3 linked regions of the Parazoarcus communis genome follow. The protein of the gene in region 3 interacts with the protein of the main gene of each other region in a pairwise test. Links are inferred from orthologs where the notes say so. Each region holds a gene or a part of one and is shown on either strand. Other genes may lie near its edges.

What was found.
Region 1: the proteins of CEW87_RS02765 (region 3) and ctaD interact in binary tests that used the Escherichia coli proteins (3 or more experiments, as listed by UniProt). The link is inferred for Parazoarcus communis from one-to-one orthologs.
Region 2: the proteins of CEW87_RS02765 (region 3) and dnaE interact in binary tests that used the Escherichia coli proteins (3 or more experiments, as listed by UniProt). The link is inferred for Parazoarcus communis from one-to-one orthologs.

The regions. Positions count from the first base shown.
Region 1 is NZ_CP022188.1:919,965-922,942, reverse strand. What follows is about bases 86-2,914. They hold ctaD (cytochrome c oxidase subunit I), read left to right. Parts: upstream 86-615; coding sequence 616-2,214; downstream 2,215-2,914. Other genes in these bases: CEW87_RS04260 (cytochrome c oxidase assembly protein), read left to right, coding at 2,427-2,914; CEW87_RS22995 (cytochrome oxidase small assembly protein), read left to right, coding at 2,299-2,430; coxB (cytochrome c oxidase subunit II), read left to right, coding at 86-512. In the rest of the region: more of coxB, read left to right, coding at 1-85; more of CEW87_RS04260, read left to right, coding at 2,915-2,978. UniProt on the Escherichia coli protein: Cytochrome bo(3) ubiquinol oxidase is the terminal enzyme in the aerobic respiratory chain of E.coli that predominates when cells are grown at high aeration.
Region 2 is NZ_CP022188.1:2,642,566-2,646,727, forward strand. What follows is about bases 19-4,031. They hold dnaE (DNA polymerase III subunit alpha), read left to right. Parts: upstream 19-336; coding sequence 337-3,831; downstream 3,832-4,031. Other genes in these bases: CEW87_RS12125 (mechanosensitive ion channel), read left to right, coding at 19-244; hemF (oxygen-dependent coproporphyrinogen oxidase), read right to left, coding at 3,857-4,031. Outside these bases: more of CEW87_RS12125, read left to right, coding at 1-18; more of hemF, read right to left, coding at 4,032-4,162. UniProt on the Escherichia coli protein: DNA polymerase III is a complex, multichain enzyme responsible for most of the replicative synthesis in bacteria. This DNA polymerase also exhibits 3' to 5' exonuclease activity. The alpha chain is the DNA polymerase catalytic subunit.
Region 3 is NZ_CP022188.1:596,283-599,386, forward strand. What follows is about bases 80-3,034. They hold CEW87_RS02765 (pyridoxal phosphate-dependent aminotransferase), read right to left. Parts: upstream 2,160-3,034; coding sequence 999-2,159; downstream 80-998. Other genes in these bases: CEW87_RS02755 (sensor histidine kinase), read right to left, coding at 80-621; CEW87_RS02760 (PP0621 family protein), read right to left, coding at 624-860; mtnA (S-methyl-5-thioribose-1-phosphate isomerase), read left to right, coding at 2,378-3,034. In the rest of the region: more of CEW87_RS02755, read right to left, coding at 1-79; more of mtnA, read left to right, coding at 3,035-3,104. UniProt on the Escherichia coli protein: Shows aminotransferase activity with methionine and histidine as substrates, and to a lesser extent also with phenylalanine.

The sequences.
Region 1 (2,978 bases), 320 kb from region 3 along the record:
ATGCGATTCCCGGCTTCATTCGCGACACCTGGTTCACCGCCGACAAGGAAGGCATCTATCGCGGCAACTGTGCCGAACTCTGCGGCAAGGACCACGGCTTCATGCCGATCGAGGTGCATGTGGTCTCGGCCGAGAAATACACCGAGTGGGTCGCATCACAGCAGGCTCAGGCCACGACCGCCTCTGCGGACGACGCCCGGGAGTGGGCGCTGGCCGAACTGGTCGAGCGCGGCGAGAAGGTGTTTGCGGCCAACTGTGCTGCCTGCCATCAGGCCGATGGCAAGGGGTTGCCGCCGGTGTTCCCTGCGCTGGATGGCTCGCCCGTGGTGACGGGCGATGCAAGCGGCCAGATCGAACTGGTGTTGAAGGGCAAGGCGGGAACCGCGATGGCGGCATTCGGCGGCCAGTTGTCGGACGCCGAGCTTGCTGCGGTGATCACCTATACCCGCAACGCCTGGGGTAACCAGTCGGGCGTGGCGGTGCAGCCGGCAGATGTTGTGGCCGCGCGCTGAGGCTGAAGCCGAAGCACGTATCGCTGCAGTGTGATTGTAGGGGCCGTCCCGGTCCCGATGGCAAGGTTCTGTCGCGCGTGGGCGCGACAATGGAGGCGTGTGCATGAATACACTGACTCACGATCGGCCCGGCGTTCACCCCCCGCACGGTCATGCGCATGGTCCCACCGGCCTGATGCGCTGGGTGACCACCACCAATCACAAAGACATCGGCACGATGTACATGATCTTCAGCTTCATCATGTTCCTCTCCGGGGGGGTGATGGCACTGACGATCCGGGCCGAACTGTTCCAGCCCGGTCTGCAGGTGGTGGAGCCAGAGTTCTTCAACCAGCTCACGACCATGCACGGTCTGGTGATGGTGTTTGGCGCGATCATGCCGGCCTTCGTCGGCTTCGCCAACTGGATGATCCCGCTGATGATCGGGGCCAGCGACATGGCCTTCGCGCGCATGAACAACTGGAGCTTCTGGCTCCTGCCGCCGGCGGCCATCCTGCTGCTGGGTTCGTTCTTCGTGCCTGGCGGCGCAACTGCTGCGGGGTGGACGCTGTACGCACCGCTTTCGGTGCAGATGGGCATGGGCATGGATCTGGCGATCTTCGCCATCCACATCATGGGCGTGAGCTCGATCATGGGCGCGATCAACATCGTCGTCACCGTGCTCAACATGCGCGCGCCCGGCATGAACATGATGCGCATGCCGCTGTTCTGCTGGACCTGGCTGATCACCGCCTATCTGCTGATTGCGGTCATGCCGGTGCTGGCAGGGGCGGTCACGATGATCCTGACCGATCGCCACTTCGGCACCAGCTTCTTCAATGCCGCCGGTGGCGGTGACCCGGTGATGTACCAGCACATCTTCTGGTTCTTCGGTCACCCCGAGGTCTACATCATGATCCTGCCGGCCTTCGGCATTGTCAGCCAGATCATTCCGACCTTTTCGCGCAAGCCGCTGTTTGGCTATGCCTCGATGGTGTACGCGACCTCGTCGATTGCGATCCTGTCCTTCACCGTGTGGGCACACCACATGTTCACCACCGGCATGCCGGCAATCGGGCAGCTGTTCTTCATGTACGCGACGATGCTGATTGCGGTGCCCACCGGCGTGAAGGTGTTCAACTGGGTGGCGACCATGTGGCGCGGTTCGCTCAGTTTCGAGACGCCGATGCTGTGGGCCACCGGCTTCATCTTCGTGTTCACCATGGGCGGCTTCACCGGCCTGATCTGTGCCGTTGCACCGATCGACATCCAGCTGCAGGACACCTACTACGTGGTTGCGCACTTCCACTACGTGCTGGTCGCAGGCTCGCTGTTCGCCCTTTTCGCCGGTGCCTATTACTGGCTGCCGAAATGGACGGGACACATGCCCAGCGAGTTCCTCGGCAAGCTGCATTTCTGGTGCTCGATCGTGTTTTTCAACATCACCTTCTTCCCGATGCACTTCCTCGGGCTGGCAGGCATGCCGCGGCGGATTCCGGACTACGCCTTGCAGTTTGCCGATTTCAACGCGATGGCGTCCATCGGCGCATTCGGTTTCGGACTGTCGCAACTGATCTTCCTGGCCGCGGTCGTGAAGTGCGTCCGTGGTGGCAAGAAAGCGGAAGCACAGTCGTGGGAAGGCGCGGAAGGGCTGGAGTGGACGGTGCCTTCGCCGGCTCCGCATCACACCTTCGAGGATGCACCGGTGCTGGCCAAGGCATGAACAGCGTTGCAGTGAGAGGGGGGCGGAGCGGAGAGTCGGGAGAGGGCAGGCTCCGCCCCAAACTCTCACTCACGTGCCATTGCAATGTATATGGATGAACTGATGACACGAAGCGATCGACGTAATGCAAACCTGCGGACCGGGCTCATCCTGGCCGGGGTGGCGTTCGTCTTTTTTACTATTGTCATCATCAAGTACAAGGTGTTCGGGCAATGAGCCGCGAGCGTCGTGCCAACCGGATTGCCGGTGAGAACCGTCGCCTGCTCGTGCGCCTCGGGATCTCCGCAGTAGTGATGTTCGGCTTCGGCTTTCTGCTCGTGCCGTTCTACGAGCAGATCTGCGAAGCAACCGGGATCAACAATCTGTTGCAGCCGGACAAGGTGAGTGTGGAGAACACCCAGGTCGATCGCTCCCGCACGGTGCTCGTCCAGTTCGATGCCAATCTGCACGACCTGCCGTGGCGCTTCCAGCCCCAGCAGCGCTCGGTGACGGTGCATCCGGGCGAGATGGTGCATGTCGCATACGAGGTCGGCAACAAGCGGGACCGCCCGATTACCGGGCAGGCGGTGCCGAGCTACGGGCCGCAGGTGGCGGGGCAGTATTTCCGCAAGCTCGACTGTTTCTGCTTCACGCAGCAGACCCTGGCGCCGGGCGAGCAACGCACGATGCCGCTGGTGTTCGTGCTCGATCCAAAGCTGCCTGCGGACGTGACCACGATCACGCTGTCCTACACCTTCTTCGAGATTCAGGGGCGCAACGCAGCA
Region 2 (4,162 bases), 2.0 Mb from region 3 along the record:
TGGCGAGCATACAAGCGGCCTGGCTCGCATTGCCCGCATTGCCATTCTCGGACTGGTGATCGCAATGGGCTTGCGTGCGATGGGCATCGCCGACGATATCGTCAATCTGGCTTTCGGCCTGGGTTTTGGCGCGGTCGCAGTGGCGGTGGCCCTGTCCTTCGGACTGGGTGGTCGCGAAGCGGCCGGTCGCCAGATGGAGTACTGGCTGGCCAAGTTGCGCAAGGACGAACCCGGCAAGGACTGAAGCTGGACTTGGGTCCGGTGGCGGCATGACGGCACCGGACTTTTTCTTCCCGAGTACGGGGGGGATGGCGTCGCTCGGGTAAAATTGCGCCCATGAGTTCCGCACATTCCCCCCGTTTCGTTCATCTTCGTCTTCACACCGAATATTCGATCACGGACGGCATCGTCCAGATCGATCAGGCCATTTCGACCGCAGCGGCTGACGGCATGCCTGCGCTTGGCATCTCCGATCTCGCCAACCTGTTCGGGATGGTCAAGTTTTACAAGGGTAGCCGCGGCAAGGGCATCAAGCCGATCATTGGCGCGGATGTCTGGATCGAGAACGAGGTCGAGCGCGACAAGCCGTATCGCGTACTGTTGATCTGCAAGAATCGCAATGGTTATGGGCAGTTGTCCGAACTGCTGACGCGCGCCTACCTGGAGAACAAGCACCGCGGGCGGGCAGAACTGCGCCGCGCGTGGTTTGAGGACGGCGCCGCGAGCGATCTGCTCTGTCTTTCCGGCGCCATGATGGGCGATATCGGCCAGAACCTGGTCAACGGCAATCCCGAGATTGCAGAACTGCTGGCGGCCGACTGGAAGCGGCTATTTCCCGGCGGTTTCTATATCGAACTGCAGCGCGCCGGGCATCCTGGCACCGAAGCCTATATCCGCCAGGCGCTGGTGCTGGCGAACAAGCTCGGTCTGCCGGTGGTGGCGACGCATCCGGTACAGTTCCTCACCCGCGAGGATTTCAAGGCACACGAGGCGCGCGTATGTATCGCGCAGGGCTACGTGTTGGCTGACAAGCGTCGTCCGCGTGACTTTACCGAAGAGCAGTACCTCAAGAGCCAGGACGAGATGTGCGAACTGTTCGCAGATCTCCCCGAGGCACTTGAGAACGCGGTCGAGATCGCGCGCCGCTGCTCGCTGACGGTGCAACTGGGCAAGAACTTCCTGCCGCAGTTCCCGACGCCAGAAGGCATGACGCTGGACGACTTCCTGGTGCAGGAGGCCAAGGACGGGCTGGAACGCCGGCTCGCCCAGTTGTACCCGAGCCCGGAGGAGCGCGAGCGTCAGCGCCAGCGCTACGAGGATCGGCTGAAGTTCGAAACCGACACCATCATCCAGATGGGCTTTCCCGGTTACTTCCTGATCGTTGCCGACTTCATCCGCTGGGGCAAGGCGAACGGCGTGCCAGTGGGGCCGGGGCGAGGTTCCGGTGCCGGTTCGCTGGTGGCCTATTCGCTTGATATTACCGACATCGATCCGCTTGAGTACGCACTGCTGTTCGAGCGCTTCCTCAACCCGGAGCGGGTGTCGATGCCCGACTTCGATATCGACTTCTGCCAGGACAACCGCTATCGCGTGATCGAGTATGTGCGCGAGCGCTATGGCAAGGATGCGGTCAGCCAGATCGCCACCTTCGGCACGATGGCCTCGAAGGCCGTGGTGCGCGACGTGGGGCGCGTGCTGGATCTGCCCTATGGCCTGTGTGACAGGCTGTCCAAGCTGGTGCCGGTTGAAGGCGCGAAGCCGGTTTCACTGACCCGTGCCTACGAGATGGAGCCGCAGATCGGCGACATGATGAAGGACGGCAACGACGGCGAATCAGTGCAGGAGTTGTGGAGCCTGGCGCTGCCGCTCGAGGGCCTGTCGCGTAACGTGGGCATGCACGCCGGCGGCGTGCTGATCGCGCCGGGCAAGCTGACCGATTTCTGTCCGCTCTACATCGCCGATGGTGATGATGCGACCCCGGTGTCGCAGTTCGACAAGGACGACGTAGAAGCCGTAGGCCTGGTGAAGTTCGACTTTCTCGGTCTGCGCAACCTGACGATTATCGAACTTGCGCTGCAGTACGTGGAGCGCGAGACCGGCAAGCGCCCCGACCTGATGAGCCTCGGCTTCAAGGACCCCGCGGCCTACCAGATCCTGAAGGACGCCAATACCACGGCGATCTTCCAGGTCGAATCGGACGGCATGAAGAAGCTGCTCAAGAAGCTCGCGCCCGACCGTTTCGAAGACATCATCGCCGTGCTGGCGCTCTATCGCCCCGGCCCGCTCGGTTCGGGCATGGTGGATGACTTCATCCTGCGAAAGAAAGGCCAGCAGGAGATCGACTACTTCCACCCCGACCTCAAAGCCTGCCTGGAGCCGACCTACGGCGTGATCGTGTACCAGGAACAGGTGATGCAGATCAGCCAGATCATCGGCGGCTACACCCTGGGCGGGGCGGACATGCTGCGCCGGGCGATGGGCAAGAAGAAAGCCGAGGAGATGGCCAAGCACCGCGCCACCATTGCCGACGGTGCGAAGCAGAAGGGCTACGATCCGGCGCTGGCTGAGCAACTGTTCGACCTGATGACCAAGTTCGCGGAGTACGGCTTCAACAAGTCGCACACCGCGGCCTATGCGGTGGTCACCTACCACACGGCATGGTTGAAGGCCCACTACTGCGCGGCCTTCATGGCGGCGACGATGTCGTCCGACCTCGACAACACCGACACGGTGAAGATCTTCTACGAAGACACCGTTGCCAACAAGATCGAGGTGCTGCCGCCCGACGTCAACGCATCCGATTACCGCTTCGTGCCGGTCGATCGCAAGGTGATCCGCTATGGTCTGGGCGCGGTCAAGGGCGTTGGCGAGCCGGCGGTGCGCGCGATCATCGCGGCACGCGAGAAAGGCGCGCCTTTCCGTGACCTGTTTGATTTCTGCGAGCGTGTCGACCGTCGTCTGGCCAACCGCCGGGTGATCGAGGCCCTGATTCGCTCAGGGGCGATGGATACGCTGGAGGGCCACAAGGGGCTCGATCGCGCGCAACTGATGGCGACCGTGTCGCTGGCGATGGAGGCCGCCGAGCAGGTGGCTGCCAATGCGATGCAGGGCGGCCTGTTCGACATGATGCCGGAGGCGGCAGGGGCAGGTGTCGAGTTCGTCAAGGTGCGGCCGTGGACCGAGCGCGAGCGCCTCAAGGAAGAGAAGACCGCGATCGGCTTCTTCCTCTCCGGTCACCCCTTCAATGCCTTCAAGGGCGAAGTGCGCCGCTTCGTGCGCCGTACGCTGGCCCAGATCGAGCCGTCGCGTGACCTGACCATGATGGCCGGTGTGGTGATGGAGGTGCGGACGAAGGTGGGCAACCGCGGCAAGATGGCCTTCGTGCTGCTCGACGACGGCACGCAACCGCGCGAGGTGGCGGTCTATTCCGAAGTGCTCGATGCCAACCGCGGCAAGATCGTCACCGACGAGGTGCTGGTGATCGAGGGCAAGGTCAGCAATGACGAGTTCTCGGGCGGTTTCCGCATCATCGCCGACAAGCTGCTGACACTGGGTGAGGCGCGCAGCCGATTCGCGCGTGCGCTGCAACTGAAGCTCAACGGTGAAGTGGGCGAGAGTGGCGGCGCGGCGGCAACGGCCGACCGTCTGCAGACCTTGCTGACGCCGTTCCGCGATGGTGGCTGCCCGGTCAAGGTGCGTTATCGCAACGCCGTGGCGGAGGCGGAACTGCCTTTTGGCGATGGCTGGCGCGTGCGACTGGAGGAAAGTCTGCTCGAGAGCCTGCGCGAGTGGCTGCCGCCCGAGGCGGTAGAAGTGGTGTATCCGAACTGATGAGGGTGAGCGCCCTGCGGGGTGCTTACACCCAGTCTTTGGGCTGCAGGAAGACGTCGTAGAGACGGGCCTCCGGCGAACCGGCTTCGGGGTGCCAGTCGTAGCGCCATTTGACGATGGGCGGCATCGACATCAGGATGGATTCGGTGCGTCCGCCCGATTGCAGGCCGAACAGGGTGCCGCGGTCGAAAACCAGATTGAATTCGACGTAGCGACCGCGACGATATGCCTGGAAGTCGCGTTCGCGCTCGCCATATGGCGCGTCGCGATGACGTTCGATGATGGGCAGATAGGCGTCGACAAAGGCGTCGCCAACCGATCGCGTCAGGCC
Region 3 (3,104 bases):
GATCACGCCATCGCGCATGTCGCGGATGATGCGTTCATTGACCGCCTGCTGCTTGACCAGCTCCTTGCCACGTCTTTCGGCAAGCGAAGCGTTGTTCTTGGCCCGCAGCGCAAGCAGGCGCGCCACCAGCGCGATACCGAAGAACGCGATGCAGGTGATGCCGACCTGCAGAAAATCGCCCGGCGTGCCGTCGGCGATGAAACGCCAGCCATTCTCGGTGAGCACGGCCAGCGTCGTCAGCGCCGCAAGAAAGAGCACCATGCGCCCTTCGGCCACCAGCCCCGCACCTGCGAGCACGATCATCATCAGCACCGGCATGCCGCTGCGGAATCCGCCACTGGACCACATGAACGCCGTCAGCATGAACACGTCGATGACGACCTGCAGCGTCACCAGACGGTCGAAACCCATGCGTCGTGCAGCATCGGGGAAGCCGAGGGTCAGAACGGCCCCGAGATAGCAGATCGCGGTGACGAGAAAGATGGTCGGGTGTTCGCTGCCCAGATTGAGCTCACGTCCGCCCACCAGGAAGATGCCGGCGATGATGAGCCGGAACAGGTTGAAAAAGCGCAGCGACTGCAGTCGCGCAGGGTCGACGCCGGACAGCACGGACTCACCCAAGCCTATTCTCCCCGGCCGGCATTACCCAGACGGCGGTGCCCTTCGCTGCAGTAAAAACCGCTTTCGTCGCGAACGCCTTCGCTCTCAGGGACATGCACGCCGCAATGCGCGCAGGCCAGCACCCGCTCGGGCTCGTTCAGGCGCGGCTCGCGCCCAGCGCCACGCCGCGGTCGCTTGAGGGCACGACGCACCCACCAGATACCACCCAGTACCAGCAGAAAGATCAGCAGATTGCGCACGATGGAAAGCCGGCCGCGAGAGAAAATAAGACCGCAAGTTTACCACGCAGGACGGCAGCAACGCCGCCACCCGCGGGGCCTGCCGCCGGCGGCCGAGGCGCACCGAAGGGCAGGCGAAGCGGATTGGCGAGCCTGACGTCAGCGCAGCGTCTGCAGACGCTCGCAGGCCGCAGCGAGCGTGTTTTCGTTCTTGGCAAAGCAGAAGCGGATCACGCCTTCGTCACGACCGTCGGCAAAGAATGCGGACACCGGGATCGCGGCCACCCCCGCCTCACGCGTCAGCCAGTCGCAGAACGCCGTATCGGGCTGATCCGAAATCGCGCCGTAGCGGGCAAGCTGAAAATAGGTGCCGCCCGATGGCAGGAGCTCGAAGCGGGCGCCGGCAAGCCCGGCACGAAAATAATCGCGCTTGGCCTGATAGAAGGCCGACAGCTGCAGATGCCGGCTGGCATCCGCCATGTAGTCCGCGAGCGCAAGCTGCACCGGGGTGTTTACGGTAAACACGTTGAACTGGTGAACCTTGCGGAACTCCGCCATCAGTTCGCGCGGCGCCACCACGTACCCCACCTTCCAGCCGGTGATGTGATAGGTCTTGCCGAAGCTCGACACGACGATGCTGCGTGCAGCCAGCTCCGGATGCGCGGCGCAGCTCTGATGCGCCGCGCCATCGAACACGATGTGCTCGTACACCTCGTCCGACACCACCACGATGCCGGTGTTGCGGGTGAGCGCTGCAAGCTGGGCGAGATCGTCCGCGGACCACACGGTCGCGGTCGGGTTGTGTGGCGAGTTGATCATGATCATCCGCGTCCGCGGCCCGATCGCTGCTGCGACTGCAGCCCAGTCGGGACGGTAATCCGGTGCCCGCAACTGCATGCGGACGACCTTGCCACCGGCCAGCTCGATCGCCGGCCCGTAGGAGTCGTACACCGGCTCGAACACAATCACTTCATCACCGGCATGAACCAGCGCACTGACCGCGGTGAACAAGGCCTGCGTGGCGCCGGCGGTCACCGTGACCTCATGCTCAACATCGTAGCGCGTTCCGTACAGCGACTCGACCTTGCGTACGATGGCTTCGCGCAGGGGCAGACAGCCCGCCATCGGGGCATATTGATTGAAGCCCGCCCTCATCCAGTGGGCGACACGCTCGAACAGCACGTCCTCCGCATTGAAGTCAGGAAAGCCCTGTGACAGGTTGATTGCACCGCACTCCTGCGCAAGCCGGGACATGACGGTGAAGATGGTAGTGCCGACAGTCGGCAGGCGCGATTCGATCGGTGCGGGAAAATGCGGCATGGGAATCCTGGCGGATCGGCAATGGCTGGGATTTGCATTTTCGCAGAGTCGCGCCCGATCGCAAGCGCCGCGCCACCGGGCATTCGGACTTGCGGACAGACCCGAGGACTGGCACATTCCAAGGCTTAACTTGCCCCAGAGAGCAGGAGACAGGACCGTAGCAGGCCTGCGGCGACGCACTTTGCCGCCCGCACCCGAGCCCGGTCCGGATCCACACCATGTTCGTACAACCCGTTCCGACGCTGTGCCGCGATGGCGACAGCCTGCTGATACTCGACCAGACTGCGCTGCCATGGCGGCGTGAGCAGTGTCGCCTGAATACCCTCGACGAGGTGGCGCACGCCATCCGGACCATGCAGGTTCGCGGCGCGCCGCTGATTGGTGCCACGGCTGCAATGGGGGTTGCGCTCGCCCTCACCCGCGCGGGCGCTGAAGACGAACAGCTCGAACACGCCCTGACACTGCTCGCCGCCACACGCCCGACCGCGGTCAATCTGCACTGGGCGCTGAACCGTATGGCCGGCATTCTGCGTCCGCTGCCGGCGGCCCGACGCACTGCCACGGCGTGGGACGCCGCCGCTGCGATCTGCGCCGACGACGCCGCGACATGCGACGCCATCGGCCGTCACGGCCTCGCCCTGCTGCGCGGGCTTCCCGCCCGTAGCGGTCGCCCCTTGCGTGTGATGACCCACTGCAACGCCGGCTGGCTGGCCACACTCGGCGCAGGCACGGCGCTCGCCCCCGTCTACGCAGCCCAGGCCGCCGGGGTCGACATCGAAGTCATCGCCAGCGAAACCCGTCCGCGCAACCAGGGCCTGCTCACCGCCTGGGAACTACGCGAAGCCGATGTACCGCACATGCTGATCGCCGACAACGCCGCCGGCCACCTGCTGATGCATGGCGAGGCGGACGTGGTGATCACCGGGGCCGACCGCATTGCCGCCA